One region of the Rhizobium sp. NZLR10 genome, then DNA from elsewhere that is predicted to be linked to it. Evidence: predicted binding sites of a transcription regulator. Region 1 holds the regulator's gene; the other holds the start of a gene.
What was found. The regulator LexA, encoded in region 1, represses DNA repair genes until DNA is damaged. The targets are predictions, from matches to a motif close to TGTTCNNNNTGTGTTCNG.

Region 1 (7,361 bases):
CATGTCTGAACGTCGCTATAGCACGAACATGTCAGGCTTTTGACTGTCAGCCCTTGGCGACAGCATCGAAGGCGAGCAGCTTTTCCAAAAGCCGCGGCATGTCTTTGAGATAGACCATGTTCGGGCCGTCGGACGGTGCGTTGTCGGGGTCCTGATGGGTTTCGACGAACACGCCGGCGATACCGGTCGCCACCGCTGCGCGCGCCAGCGTTTCCACAAATTCCCGCTGACCACCGGAGGAATCGCCCTGCCCGCCCGGCTGCGCCACGGAATGCGTTGCATCGAAAACAACCGGCGCGCCCATCGACGCCATGATCGGCAGCGAGCGCATGTCGGAGACCAAAGTGTTATAACCGAAGGAGGCGCCGCGTTCGCACAGCAGCACGTTCGGATTGCCGCTGGCATTGAGCTTCTTCAGGACGTTTTTCATATCCCAGGGAGCGAGGAACTGGCCCTTCTTGACATTGACGGCGCGGCCGGTCTCGGCGGCGGCGATCAGAAGGTCGGTCTGGCGGCAGAGGAAAGCCGGGATCTGCAGGACATCGACCACTTTTGCCACCGCGGCGCATTGCTCGGCGGTGTGGACGTCGGTCAGGACGGGAAAACCGAACTCCTTCTTCAGGTCGGCGAAGATCTGCATGCCCTTTTCAAGCCCGATGCCGCGTTCGGCAGAGAGCGAGGTGCGGTTTGCCTTATCGAAGGAGCTCTTGTAGACGAGACCGATGCCGAGTTTGGCGCAAAGCTCCTTCAGTGTGCCGGCAACCATGAAGGCGTGGTCGCGGCTCTCCATCTGGCAAGGGCCGGCAATCAGCGACAGGCGGCCGGTATTGGAAAATGTGACCTGGCCTGCGCCCTCGCCGATCCTGACTTCGGAATTCGTATCAGTGCTCATCGTGTTTCCTCGAAGGCGAAGAGCGTGCCCTGCCCGGGCGCGGGCTTCACCAGAATGCGATTGTTCTTGCGCGTGTAGGTCACTCCGTTAGCAGCCAAATGCGCTTCTGTCACGGCAAGATCGGTGACGGCAAAGAGGATAGCCCGGCCGCGCAGGCCGCGGTCGGCGGATGCGACGGCGATCTCGAAATAGGCCTCCAGCCCTTCCGGCGTCATCAGGCTGATTTTCGCATTCGGCGCCGCGATATTAACGCCGAAACCGGTTTTCTCGACGGCCGATTGCGCCGTTGCAAGGCTGACGAAGGCGGCGAATGCAGAGGGGTCCGGCGCGCAAAGCGCGATCTCGGCAATGCCGGTGACGCCATTGGCATGCGTCTCTAGCGCACCGCGATCGGCCGGCAGAGGATTGATGCGCTCAACACAGAAGAGGAAGAAATCCGGCGCGCGCAACTCAGCGGCAAAGGCCAGCTTGAAGCCGGCCATGGTCTCGGAACCGTCCGGCATTTTCATCGGCCGGCTGAACTGCAGCATGTCGCCGGCGCTCGATCCGCTGCCGACGAAGCTCCGATGAGCGCGGCCGGCATCCCCGGTGCCGAACGCCACCGCCGAAAGCCCCTCCTCGCCACAGCGGAAGCGGAAGGCCCGATTGCGGGCGGTGAAGACATTGCCTTGCCGCGCCGATGCCTCGCTCTCCTCGCGGCTGGCGATACCGAGCGGCTCCAGATAGGTCTTGTCGGCAAAGAAGACGCAGGCATTCTCCGTTCCGAAGGGATGGCGGGCATCGGCGGCAACGGTGAAGCCAAGCTTGCCGAGCCTTTCGCGCGCCAGGTCGATATTGACAACGGGCAGCACGACATGATCCAGCGGGTGCGGTTTGGCCGAGTGCTCGTTCATGATATCCCTCCCTGAAACGCAAGAGGGTGCGACAGCGCCACCTTCAATGCAAGACATGTGCGCCAATCCGGCGAATGAAAATAAAAAACTCAACGAGTTGGCGGCAAGTTTTACGGAAATTTAGCTACTTGCGGAACACATATGGAACATATAGTGTTCTGTTCTGGATTTGTTTCAATCAAGGGGTCACACGTCGATGCTCACGCGCAAACAACAGGAGCTCCTGCTTTTCATTCATGAGCGCATGAAGGAATCCGGCATTCCGCCCTCTTTCGACGAAATGAAGGATGCCCTGGATCTGGCCTCGAAATCCGGCATTCATCGTTTGATCACAGCGCTTGAAGAGCGTGGCTTCATTCGCCGCCTACCGAACCGCGCCCGGGCGCTCGAGGTCATCAAGCTTCCGGAGGCCTACAGCCCGAGCATCCAGCCCCGGCGCGGCTTTTCGCCAAGCGTCATCGAGGGCAGCCTCGGCAAGCCGCAGCCGGTCGCCGCCCCCGCTCCTGCAAAACCGGTCGCCGATAACGGCAACTCCGTCTCCGTGCCGGTCATGGGCCGGATCGCTGCCGGCGTTCCGATCTCGGCGATCCAGAATAACACCCACGACATCGTCGTTCCCGCAGACATGCTCGGCTCCGGCGAACATTATGCGCTGGAGGTCAAGGGCGATTCGATGATCGACGCCGGCATCTTCGACGGCGACACGGTAATCATCCGCAACGGCAGCACCGCAAGTCCCGGCGACATTGTCGTTGCCCTGGTCGATGACGAAGAAGCGACGCTCAAACGTTTCCGCCGCAAGGGCGCCTCGATCGCGCTGGAGGCTGCCAATCCGGCTTATGAGACCCGGATTTTCGGGCCGGACCGCGTCAAGGTGCAGGGCAAGCTCGTCGGCCTCATTCGCCGCTATCACTGACATTGGAGAGGCCGGATTCGGCAAAACTGTTGCTGCGCCAGTCATAGGCGCGATGGCGCTTCCATGGGCGCGACAGGGTTTCGAATGCGGTCACGACCTCCAGGCCGGCATCGGCGAAGCGCAGCTCGACGGAGCCAGTCCTGCGCAGCGTCTCACCGGTAAAGAGCGTCGCTCCTGATCGGCAGCTGTTGAACCGCAGGCGGACCGACGTCACGACGATATCCGCCGCGTCGCAAGCCGGACCGAGATAGGCAGCGTTGTCGATGACGGCAACCACATGACCATTGCCGAGCCTTGATGTGCACCAGGCCTTTTTGACGCAGGAAAAGCGGTTTGCTTCACCACCGGCGACAGCCGCCCGCATCGCCGCCCTCGCTTCATTCTGCTGATCGCGGGAAAGCCTGACGCGGCGGTCGTCTCCCTCCGGCGGGACAGCGGGACCATCCAGCATTTTCGGCGGGAAATGCGTCGGCAGGACAAGTGCTCTCTGCCACTGATCGAAGATGAAATCCGGCGGGTTTTCGCGGTTGGAAGCGATTGCCGCAGCCGCGACCACTGCGACGAGACTGCCATCCTCCGAAATCACCAGATCCGGCGCCCGGGGAAGCGGCAGAAGCAGCACGCCGAGCGTAGAGACGGCGATAATCGATGTGCCGATATGGCGCAGCCGGGTGCGCAGCAGCGTCAGCAGCAGAAAGCCGGCCACGGCGACAGCGAAATACCAAGCCGGCAAGCGGCCGATGCCGATATCACCGCCCCAACCGGACACCGTTTTGGCGACCGCAATCACCAGGTCGAGGCCGAGGCCGACCACCTTCCAGAGCGGAACGTCCAGACCGAACGGCATGAGCAACATCGCCAGCAGCCCGGCCGGCATGACGATGAAGGAGATGATCGGCATCGTCGCGAGATTTGCCGGCAGCCCGTAAGCGGTCAGGCGATGAAAATGTTCGATCGAAAACAGCGCCGTGGAAAAACCGCCGATCAGCGAGGTCAGGAAGACGCCGCCGAAGAAGCCGGCGACGGCAACGACCGGTCGGAAGACCGGCAGTTTCAGCAAGGCGTTTTCGCGGACGCGCCGGTCCTTCCACAGTTGATAACCCGATACGAGTGCCAATGTCGCGGCAAAGGACATCTGGAAGCTCGGGCCCAAGACTTCGGACGGCGAAATGGCGATGATGACGAGCGCCGAGAGAACGACATTGCGCAGGCTGATCGACGGCCGGTCGAAGAAGACGGCGACCAGCATGATCGCCATCATGATGAAGGCACGTTCGGCCGAGACCCCGAAGCCGGAAATCAGGTAGTAGGCGGTGACGGCGCTGAGCGCGCCGGCGGCGGCGATCTTCTTTGTCGGATAGGCCTGAGCGACGCCCGGAAAAAGGCTGAGCAGCATCCGGAAGCCGACGAAGAAGATGCCGGCCGACAGCGCCATGTTGAGGCCGGAGATCGCGACAATATGAGCAAGGCCGGACTGGCGCAGCGCCTCCGTCGTCGCATTCGAGATGGCGCGTCGCTCGTCGGTCACCAAAGCAGCGGCAAAAGCGCCGGTGTCGCCGGGCAGGATCGATCGTATGCGGTCGCCAATGCTACTGCGCAGGCGGTAAAGCCATTCCAGCAGAGCTGCCGATGTCGATCTGGCAGCCTGCGGACCCGCCTCCAGATCCTTCTCTGGCGCACCGTAGAAGAAGCCGTTGGCGCCGATGCCATCGAAATAGGCACCGAAGGAGAAGTCGTTGAGCTCGGGAAGTGCGGGGCCTGCCGGCGGCGTCAGTCGTGCCCTGCCGGTGATGAGGTCGCCGATGTCGAAAGGCATGTCGGCGCCGCGGACGATCGCGGTTATGCGTCCCGGCGGCCGCTTCAACTCCGGCGCCTCCGTGCCGGTGACGGCAAGAATGTAGCGCCAGCGCCCACGGCCGTCGCCTTCTCGCCGCTCGACTCGGCCGGTCACTGTCGTCGTCACCGAGGAATCGAGGATCACCGTCGAAGCCCGCCAGCTCTCGAATTGTGCGCAGAGCATGCCGCCGGCCACGAGTGCAGGCGCCAGCAGCGTCGCCCGCAATGCCGCCCGGCTGCGGCCGACGATGAGAACCGCGATCGTCAGCACCAACAGAGAGAGCAGCGATGCAACAAGCGGAAATTCGGATGCCGCAACAAACCAGAAGGCCGCCCCGGCGCCGAGAAACACCGGCGAAAAAAGCAGCAAGCGGCCATGATCCGCCTCCTCGCCCAGCATGCGCATGCCGGCGCCAATCGATTGCCGGGCTGCGGCGAGCAGCCGGTGGCGCAAAGATGTCGTCGACTGCGTCCTGGTCGGCCGTATCACCACGATAGGCGGCGAAAAACCGGAGGGACCGGCTGAGCCGGCGCCTGCTTCCGGCCGCAATTCGACTGTCGTCACTTCCTGCATGTGCCGCCCAAGGTCACCCGCGAAGACGGCCAGAATGCATTCTCTAGTCAAATCCGGCAAGGATAATCGATTGAAATATGAGGGAAAATCGCCAGCGCCAAAACACTAAGCGAATCATTGGCTTCCGATATGCACGGGGCTCATCGCTGCAGTGCCTAAAAGGTGATACCGCAATGCACAAAATGCCGGCACGGTAACTTGGCATTAGCTTCACGATCATATAGCTATCGGTAAGGACGCTTAACCCCTATGGCGCTTTTATGGCGCCACCGCCATTTCGGAGGATCAGCATGACGGATCAAAGCGCTACAATAAAAATCGGTGACAAATCTGTCGACCTAGCCGTCAAAAGCGGCACGATCGGCCCGAGCGTCATCGATATCGGTGCCCTTTACAAGAACACGGCTTCCTTCACGTACGATCCGGGTTTCACCTCGACCGCATCCTGTGAATCGAAAATCACCTACATCGACGGCGACGAAGGTGTGCTGCTGCATCGCGGCTATCCGATCGAGCAACTGGCCGAGCATGGCGACTTCCTCGAGGTCTGCTATCTGCTTCTCTACGGCGAACTGCCGACCACCGTACAGAAGAAAGATTTCGATTATCGCGTCACGCACCACACCATGGTGCACGAGCAGATGAGCCGGTTCTTCACCGGCTTCCGCCGTGACGCCCATCCGATGGCCGTCATGTGCGGCTGCGTCGGCGCACTGTCGGCTTTCTATCATGACTCAACCGACATCACCGATCCGCACCAGCGCATGGTCGCCAGCCTGCGCATGATCGCCAAGATGCCGACGCTTGCGGCCATGGCTTACAAATACCATATCGGCCAGCCCTTCGTTTATCCGAAGAACGATCTCGACTACGCCTCGAACTTCCTGCGCATGTGTTTTGCCGTGCCTTGCGAAGAATATGTGGTCAATCCGGTGCTTGCCCGCGCCATGGATCGGATCTTCATCCTGCATGCCGATCACGAGCAGAACGCCTCGACTTCGACCGTGCGTCTCGCCGGTTCGTCGGGCGCCAATCCGTTCGCCTGCATCGCAGCCGGCATCGCCTGCCTCTGGGGGCCTGCGCATGGCGGCGCCAACGAAGCAGCGCTCAACATGCTGCATGAGATCGGCTCAGTCGACCACATTCCAGAATATATCGCCCGCGCCAAGGACAAGAACGATCCGTTCCGCCTGATGGGCTTCGGTCACCGCGTCTACAAGAACTATGATCCGCGCGCCAAGATCATGCAGAAGACGACGCATGAGGTGCTCGGCGAACTCGGCATCAAGGACGATCCGTTGCTCGAAGTGGCGATGGAGCTTGAGCGCATCGCGCTCACCGACGAATATTTCATCGAAAAGAAGCTCTATCCGAACATCGACTTCTATTCCGGCATCACGCTGAAGGCGCTGGGCTTCCCCACGACGATGTTCACCGTGCTCTTCGCGCTTGCCCGCACCGTCGGCTGGATCGCGCAGTGGAACGAGATGATCGAGGATCCGGAGCAGCGCATCGGCCGTCCGCGCCAGCTCTATGTCGGCGAACCGAAGCGTGACTACATTCCGGTTTCGAAGCGCTGATCGCTTCCCCAACCAACGAAAAACCCGGTCACCTCAGAAGCGACCGGGTTTTTTCTTTTTCAGCACGTCGAGAAGGATTTCGGCGGCATGTTCGCCGGGCGGTTTTTCGGTCTGCATGCGCTGCCAGATAAGATCATAACCTTCCTTCATCGCCTTGAGCTGGTAGGTATCGGCTGACAGTCTTTCTATCCAGCGTGCGAAACTTGCGCCGCGAACGATATCGTTCAGGTATTCCGGCACGACCGCGTAATCGGCAATCAGGTTTGGCAGCGCGCCTGTCCAGGTCTTGATGCCCGATGTCAGCAGACGCATGATCCAGTCGACCTTGTAGGCGGAGACGACGGGAACATCGGCAAGCGCCAGTTCAAGAATGACAGTTCCGGATGCCGCCATGGCTGCATCGGCTTCAGCGAAGGCCTGCCATTTTGCTTCCGCGCCGACCACGATCTCCGGCTTTACTTCCCATGCTGCCGTCAATTGGCGAACCAGCGCTTGCCTGTGCGTCACCGTCGGCAGAATAAAGCGCATCGGCCCATTGCGGGCGGCAAGTTCGCTTGCGGCGACTTCGAAATGCGGCAGGAGCTTCTGAATTTCGGAGGAGCGTGAGCCGGGCAGAAGAAGGATCGGGCCGTTGCCGGGCTGCCTGCCGGCGCGCAGGCGCCGGGTTTCC
Region 2 (7,361 bases), on a different contig from region 1:
GCATCCGGTGTCTCCTGGCCGGTGATCATGCGGAACAGCGTCGTCTTGCCGGCGCCGTTCGGGCCGATGATGCCGACGATGCCGCCGGGCGGCAGCTTGATCGACAGGTCGTTGATCAGCGTGCGGCCCTCGAAACCCTTGGTGATGCCTTCCATCTCGATGACCACCTGGCCGAGGCGCTCGCTGACCGGGATAATGATCTGCGCGTCGCCGGGACGCTGCTTTTCGGCCGCCTCCACCAGTTGTTCGTAGGACTTGATACGCGCCTTGGATTTTGCCTGACGCGCCTTCGGGCTGGAGGCGATCCATTCCTGTTCGCGGCTGATCGCCTTCTGGCGGCCGGCCTCTTCCCGGTTTTCCTGCTGCATGCGCTTGGCCTTGGCGAGCAGGTAGGCCGAATAGTTACCTTCGTAGGGAATGCCACGGCCGCGGTCGAGTTCGAGGATCCATCCGGTGACGTTGTCGAGGAAGTAGCGATCATGGGTGATCATCATAACGGCGCCCGGATAGTCGCGCAGATGTTTTTCGAGCCAGGCAATCGTCTCGGCGTCGAGGTGGTTGGTCGGTTCGTCGAGCAGCAGCAGATCCGGCTGCGAAAGCAGCAGCCGGCAGAGAGCGATACGGCGGCGCTCACCACCGGAAAGGCTGGTGACATCGGCGTCGCGCGGCGGGCAGCGCAGGGCTTCCATGGCCATCTCGACCTGACTTTCCAGATCCCAAAGGTTCTGGCTGTCGATAATGTCCTGAAGCTTCGATCCCTCTTCCGCCGTCTCGTCGGAATAGTTCATCATCAGTTCATTGTAGCGCTCGAGCACCGCCGTCTTCGAAGCAACGCCTTCCATGACGTTCTCGAACACCGTCTTGTTGGCATCGAGGTGCGGCTCCTGCTCGAGGTAGCCGACTGTCGCTCCTTCGGCGAGCCAGGCTTCGCCGGTAAATTCCGTGTCTTGACCGGCGATGATGCGCAGCACCGTGGATTTGCCGGCGCCGTTCGGTCCGAGGATACCGATCTTGGCATCGGGGTAGAAGGAGAGGTGGATATTCTCCAGGATCTTCTTGTTGCCATAGGCCTTGTTGAGGCCGGACATATGATAGATGAACTGACGTGCCATGCTGCGCTGCTCCGGGCGGAAAACTTCGATCGTGCCGCTATGTAGGCGAAACAGCGCCTGCGGGCAACGCCGAAACCCGGTTACTCAGGATTTCCGGTCAAAAGCCCGCAGCATCGACGACGCCCTCGTCGCAGCCGAAGGAGGTTTTCCCCGCCCCCTGGATCAGATCGGCAAGCCCGGCGCTTTTCGCCGACGCCGCCCCGGCGGCCTCCGAAAGCCCGATGGTCAACCCGCTGATCATCTTGACATTGCCGGCCCGCCGGCAGCTCATCTTGACGCGCTCGCCGGCGCCCGGCCCGAAGCTCTTGTCGAAAGCTGCCTTGATCGCCTCGGCCTTAACCTGCTTGCCGATATTGGCGGCGAAGAGATCGCGCACGGCCGAGGTATTGAGCGCGCCGAGGAGATGCACGCCGACGCCGAAATAATCTTCGGCGCTCATTTTCGTGCAGGTGCCGTGTTTTGTCCACTCATGCCGTTCCAGACCGGATTGCGTCCCGGGCATGGCCTTTGCGAGCGCCGCCTGCGTCTCCGCCGAAAGCGTGACCGCCGGCAACGTGTTCCAGCTGCCGTCCTTATCGGCGGCCTTCTGCTCGGCGTTGACGTCGCAATAATTCTGTCGCATCGGCCAGAGCCCGTGCAAGGAAAAATTCGTCGCATCGGGGCGCTCGCCGGTCTGGCTCGCACATTCGGCCTTCTTCTGGTTCGTTTGGCAGAAAGCCGGCTGCCAGCTTGCTGAAAGAATAAAACGGGTGCGCCCGCCGGCCTCCTGCGCCACGGCGGCGCCGGCAACAACCATCGAAACGGCGAACGTCAAGGTACGCAACTGCATGCTGCTCATTTCAACCCCCAAAAAAGAACAATACAGGAACAAATAAGCACGAAGATCGAAAGCCCGCAACCCTGAATCGTAGCGTTCCCGCATTTTGTTATCGGATAACTCAAGGCTCGGTGTTGCATTTGCCTTCAGCGCCGCGCGTCTTTTCAGACGCGCAAAGGACGCTGCAGCACATTGCTGCTGCATAATTCCTTAAATCGATTCCGATTTAAGGAATTATGCAGTGCGATCTGGTCTGTTCCTGCAAGGAGGATCCAGATGTTTTCTGAAACGCAAAAGCTCACCGTGCCGGGGGCGTCGCTTGCCTATCACCATGTCGAGGCCGCCGGCCCGGCGCGCGGCATCCTGTTGATATCGCACGGCCTCGCCGAACATTCGAAACGCTATCGCGCTTTCGCAGAGGCTATGGCGGCGCGCGGCTATCACGTCTATGCCCATGACCACCGCGGCCACGGCGAGACGACGGCCCCCGACGCGCCGATCGGCCGCTTCGCCCGGCGGGACGGCGTCGACAGAGTGATCGGCGACGTCATCGCCATGCGCGCTCACGCGGCCTTGCGCCATCCCGGCCTGCCGGTGATCCTCTTCGGCCATTCGATGGGCGGCCTGATCGCCCTCAATGCCGCCGTCACGGCGCCTGTCGATTTCGACGCCGTCGCCGTCTGGAATTCGAATTTCGCAGTCGGTCTCGCCGGCCGCGCCGCCCAGGCGATCCTGCTTGCCGAGCGCATGCTGAAGGGCTCCGACGTGCCGAGCGGCCTCCTGCCGAAACTCACCTTCGGCGCCTGGGGAAAGTCGATTCCGGGATGCCGCACCGAGTTCGACTGGCTCTCGCGCCTTCCCGACGAAGTCGACAAATATATCACCGATCCGCTCTGCGGCTTCGACGCCTCGGTCTCTCTCTGGCTCGATCTTTTCGACCTGACTTTTCGCGCCCCGCAGAAGCGCCATCTGGATCGGCTGCCGCGCCACATGCCAATCCATCTGGTCGGCGGCGGTGAAGACCCGGCGACGGCGCGTGGAAAAGCCATCGTCTGGCTGTCAAACCATTTGAAAGCCCGGGGCTTCTCTCGTATCAGCACTGAGATATATCAGGGCATGCGGCATGAGACGCTGAACGAGATCGGCGCAGAAGCGGCAACCGCAGCCTTCGCGGACTGGTGCGACGAGGCCGTCGCCAGACCCCGAGCGGCCAGATCCTGAGCAACAAGGATTTCATCATGAGCAACACCACTGCCCGCCCCATATCGTCCAACCCCGACGTGACCACAGGGCTTGCGCTGATGTTTCTTTCGGTAATGGTCTCGCCGCTCATCGACATCTTCGCCAAGCTTGCCGTCGTCACGATCCCGTCCGCCGAGATCACCGCCGCCCGCTTTGCCCTACAGGCGCTCTGCATGCTACCGATCGTCATATGGCGGCGCAGCTTCACCGACTTCTCCTGGCGCCAGAGCCTTTTCCATGCCATCCGCGGCGCGATCATAACGGTCTCGATGATCTCCTTCGTCACCACGCTGAAATATATGGCCGTCGCCGACGCGATTGCGATCTTCTTCGTCGAGCCGATCGTGCTGACCATTCTCGGCGGCATTTTCCTGAAGGAAACGATCGGCTGGCGGCGCTATACCGCCTGCGGCGTCGGCTTCTTCGGGGCAATGCTGATCATCCAGCCGAGTTTCAGCGAAGTCGGCTACGTCGCGCTCCTGCCCGTCCTCAGCGCGCTCTGCATCGCGATCTTCGTACTGATGACCCGCGTCCTCTCGCACCGGGAAGATCCCTGGGCGATGCAGTTCCAGATGGGCATCTGGGGCCTCATCTTCTGCGCCATCCTGCTTTTTGCGGGCGAAGGAAGCGGTTCCGATCTCTTCGATCCCGTCATGCCTGAAGGCAGCGCCTGGTTCTACCTCGCCGGGGTCGGCGCCATGGCCGCGATAGCGGGCATCTTCGGCGTCTATGCCTATCGTGCAGCACCGGCCTCGACGCTGGCGCCGCTGCAATATTTCGAGATCGTCTCGGCGACGATCTTCGCCTGGCTTGTTTTCGGCGACTTTCCGGATGCGGTCAAATGGCTCGGCATTATGATCATCATGGCGTCGGGCTTCTACATCCTCTGGCGCGAGCGCCGCTTTGCTTCAAAGCCTGTATCCGATACATCTGAGGCGACACTGGCGCCGTAGAAACGGACGAGGAAATATGACGACGAAAAAGCCGCCGCTTGCCGGCATCCGGGTGATCGAGCTTGCCCGCGTGCTCGCCGGTCCCTGGGCGGGACAGATGCTCGCCGATCTCGGCGCCGATGTCATCAAGGTCGAAAATCCCGACGGCGGCGACGACACCCGCCAATGGGGGCCGCCCTTCGTCGAAGGCGCCGATGGCGAAAATCTCTCGGCCGCCTATTACCACGCCGCCAATCGCGGCAAGCGCTCCATTACTGCTGATCTGAAGAGCCCCGAAGGTCAGGATCTCGTCCGCCGCCTTGTCGCCACCGCCGATGTAGTGATCGAGAATTTCAAGCTCGGCGGCCTCGTCAAATACGGGCTCGATTACGATAGCTTGCGCCAGGTGAACCCGAAACTCGTCTACTGCTCGATCACCGGCTTCGGCCAGACCGGCCCCTATGCCAGCCTCGCGGGCTATGATTACATCGTCCAGGGCATGTCAGGTTTCATGTCGATCACTGGCGAGCCGGACGGCCAGCCGATGAAGGCAGGCGTTGCCATCGCCGATATTTTCACCGGCATCTATGCCGTCTCGGCAATCGAGGCTGCCCTGATCCACGCGCTCAAGTCAGGCGAAGGCCAGCTCGTCGACATGGCCCTGCTCGACGTGCAATCGGCCGTGCTCGCCAATCAGAACATGAATTACCTCGTCTCCGACAAGGCACCCACCCGCCTCGGCAATGCCCATCCGAATATCTCACCCTATGAGGTCGTGCCGGCGGCAGACAGCTATCTCATTCTGGCGGTCGGAAACGACGGCCAGTTCCGTCGCCTCTGCACCATCCTCGGCCTTGACGCCATCGCCGGCGACGAGCGTTTCGCCACCAACAGGGCCCGCGTCGCCAATCGCGGCGAGGTGCGCAGCCTCATCTCGACCGAGACCCTGAAATGGCGGAAGGCGGATCTGCTGAAGGCCTGCGAGGAGAATGCGGTTCCCGCCGGCCCGATCAACACGATCGAAGAGATGTTCGCCGACCCGCAGGTACAGGCCCGCGGCCTGCGCATTGACCTTGCGGATGCGGCCGGAACCGTGATCCCCGGGGTCAGGACGCCGGTGGTGCTGTCGGAAACGCCGTTGTCTTACATCAGGCCGAGCCCACGTCTCGGCGAACACAGCGAAGAAATTCTGGCGGAACTCGCCGAGCGCGAGAGGAAGGTATAGGCATGAAGAGGACCGGCGGGCAACTGATCGTCGAGGCGCTGAAGGCGAACGGCGTCAAGCGTCTCTCCTGCGTGCCCGGTGAGAGTTTTCTCGCCGTTCTCGACGCCCTGCGCGACAGCGAGATCGACGTCGTCGTCTGTCGCCAGGAGGGCGGAGCGGCGATGATGGCGGATTGCTGGGGCAGGCTGACCGGCGAACCCGGCATCTGCATGGTGACCCGCGGCCCCGGCGCTACCAACGCCTCTGCCGGCCTGCATATCGCCAAACAGGATTCGATCCCGATGATCCTCTTCATCGGCCAGGTGCAGCGAGAAGCCCGCGAGCGCGAGGCCTTCCAGGAGGTCGAATTCCGCCGCGCCTTCACCGAATTCGCCAAATGGGTGGGCGAGATCGACGATGCCGCCCGCATTCCCGAGTTCGTCACCCGCGCCTTTGCGGTCGCAACCTCGGGCCGGCCCGGCCCAGTCGTGCTGACGCTGCCGGAGGACATGCTGCGCGATGAGGTCGAGGCTCCCCGCGCTAAGCATTATGTCAGCGTCGAGGCGCATCCCGGCCGCCGCCAGATCGACGATCTCCATGTGAGACTGCTAAAGGCCGAACGGCCTATGGTGATCCTTGGCGGCACGCGCTGGGATGCCGACGCCGTCGCCGACTTTGCAGGCTTCGCCGAGCGTTTCCGACTGCCGGTCGGCTGCTCCTTCCGCCGGCAGATGCTGTTTGATCATCTCCATCCCTGCTATGCCGGCGATGTCGGCATCGGCATCAACCCGGCGCTGGCGAAGGAGATCAAGGAGAGCGACCTGCTGATCCTGCTCGGCGCCCGCATGTCGGAAATGCCGTCTTCGTCTTATACGCTGATCGACATACCCTACCCTCAGCAATCGCTGATGCACATCCATCCCGACGCATCCGAACTTGGCCGTATCTATCGTCCCGATCTTGCCATCTGCGCCGCACCTGCCGATTTCGTCGCAACGCTCGCCGATCTGGAAGCGCCGGCCGAGCCGCGCTGGGCCGAGCGCACGAAGCATATGCATCAGGCCTATCTTTCCTGGTCGAAGCCGCCAGCGACAGGTCCTGGCCCGGTTCATATGGGGCCGATCATGGAGTGGCTGGAGGCCAATACCCGGCCGGAAACGATCTTCACCAACGGCGCTGGCAACTATGCCACCTGGGTGCATCGTTTCCATCGTTTTCGCCGCTTCAACACTCAAGCCGCCCCCACCTCCGGCTCGATGGGTTACGGCCTGCCGGCCGCCGTCGCTGCCAAGCGGCTCTTTCCCGAGCGAGAGGTCATCTGCTTTGCCGGCGACGGCTGTTTCCTAATGCACGGCCAGGAATTCGCCACCGCCATCCGCTTCGGCCTGGCGATCATCGCGGTCGTCGTCAATAACGGTATCTACGGCACGATCCGCATGCATCAGGAGCGCGAATATCCCGGCCGCGTCAGCAGCACCGACCTGACCAATCCCGACTTCGCAGCCCTTGCCCGCGCCTATGGCGGGCACGGCGAGACGGTGGAGCAAACGGCGGAATTCGGCCCGGCCTTCGAGCGGGCGCGTGCCAGCGGTAAGCCGGCGATCATCGAGATCAAACTCGATCCCGAGGCGATCACGCCGACGCGCACACTCTCGGAAATCGCGCAAGCAAAAAGCCGGTAGGTCTCCCCACCGGCTTCGACACGCAATCCCGCAGTGACCTCAGTCGATCGCGGCCGTAACGATGAACTCGACCTTGTATTTTGGCGCAGCGAGCTTGGCTTCGCTGGTGGCGCGGGCCGGCGGATTGGCCGGATCGATCCAGCCTTGCCAGACAGCGTTCATCTCGGCAAAATCGGCGATGTCGGAGAGATAGATGATCGTCTGCAGGATCTTCGACTTGTTGCTGCCGGCTTCAGCCAGCAGGCGGTCGACTTCGGCAAGCGAAGAGTTGCACTGATCGGTAACGCTGTCGCCCTCACCGACCTGGCCTGCGAGATAGACAGTGTTGCCGTGAATGACAGCGCCGCTCATGCGCGCGCCGACGTCGATACG

Region 2: HJB82_RS06195 (ribonuclease T2 family protein) is a predicted target of LexA. The motif match lies at 1,965-1,982, and genes of this name have one in related genera.

The regions. Positions count from the first base shown of each region.
Region 1 is NZ_JABDWE010000002.1:214,160-221,520, reverse strand. Features, by position in the region: gene kdsA (3-deoxy-8-phosphooctulonate synthase) at 47-892, opposite strand; gene HJB82_RS04295 (VOC family protein) at 889-1,785, opposite strand; gene lexA (transcriptional repressor LexA) at 1,982-2,701, shown strand; gene HJB82_RS04285 (ComEC/Rec2 family competence protein) at 2,682-5,111, opposite strand; gene gltA (citrate synthase) at 5,402-6,691, shown strand; gene lpxB (lipid-A-disaccharide synthase) at 6,725-7,361, opposite strand, start outside.
Region 2 is NZ_JABDWE010000003.1:104,425-111,785, reverse strand. Features, by position in the region: gene ettA (energy-dependent translational throttle protein EttA) at 1-1,112, opposite strand, end outside; gene HJB82_RS06195 (ribonuclease T2 family protein) at 1,210-1,950, opposite strand; gene HJB82_RS06190 (alpha/beta fold hydrolase) at 2,206-3,150, shown strand; gene HJB82_RS06185 (DMT family transporter) at 3,168-4,124, shown strand; gene HJB82_RS06180 (CaiB/BaiF CoA-transferase family protein) at 4,141-5,328, shown strand; gene HJB82_RS06175 (thiamine pyrophosphate-binding protein) at 5,331-6,989, shown strand; gene HJB82_RS06170 (RidA family protein) at 7,029-7,361, opposite strand, start outside.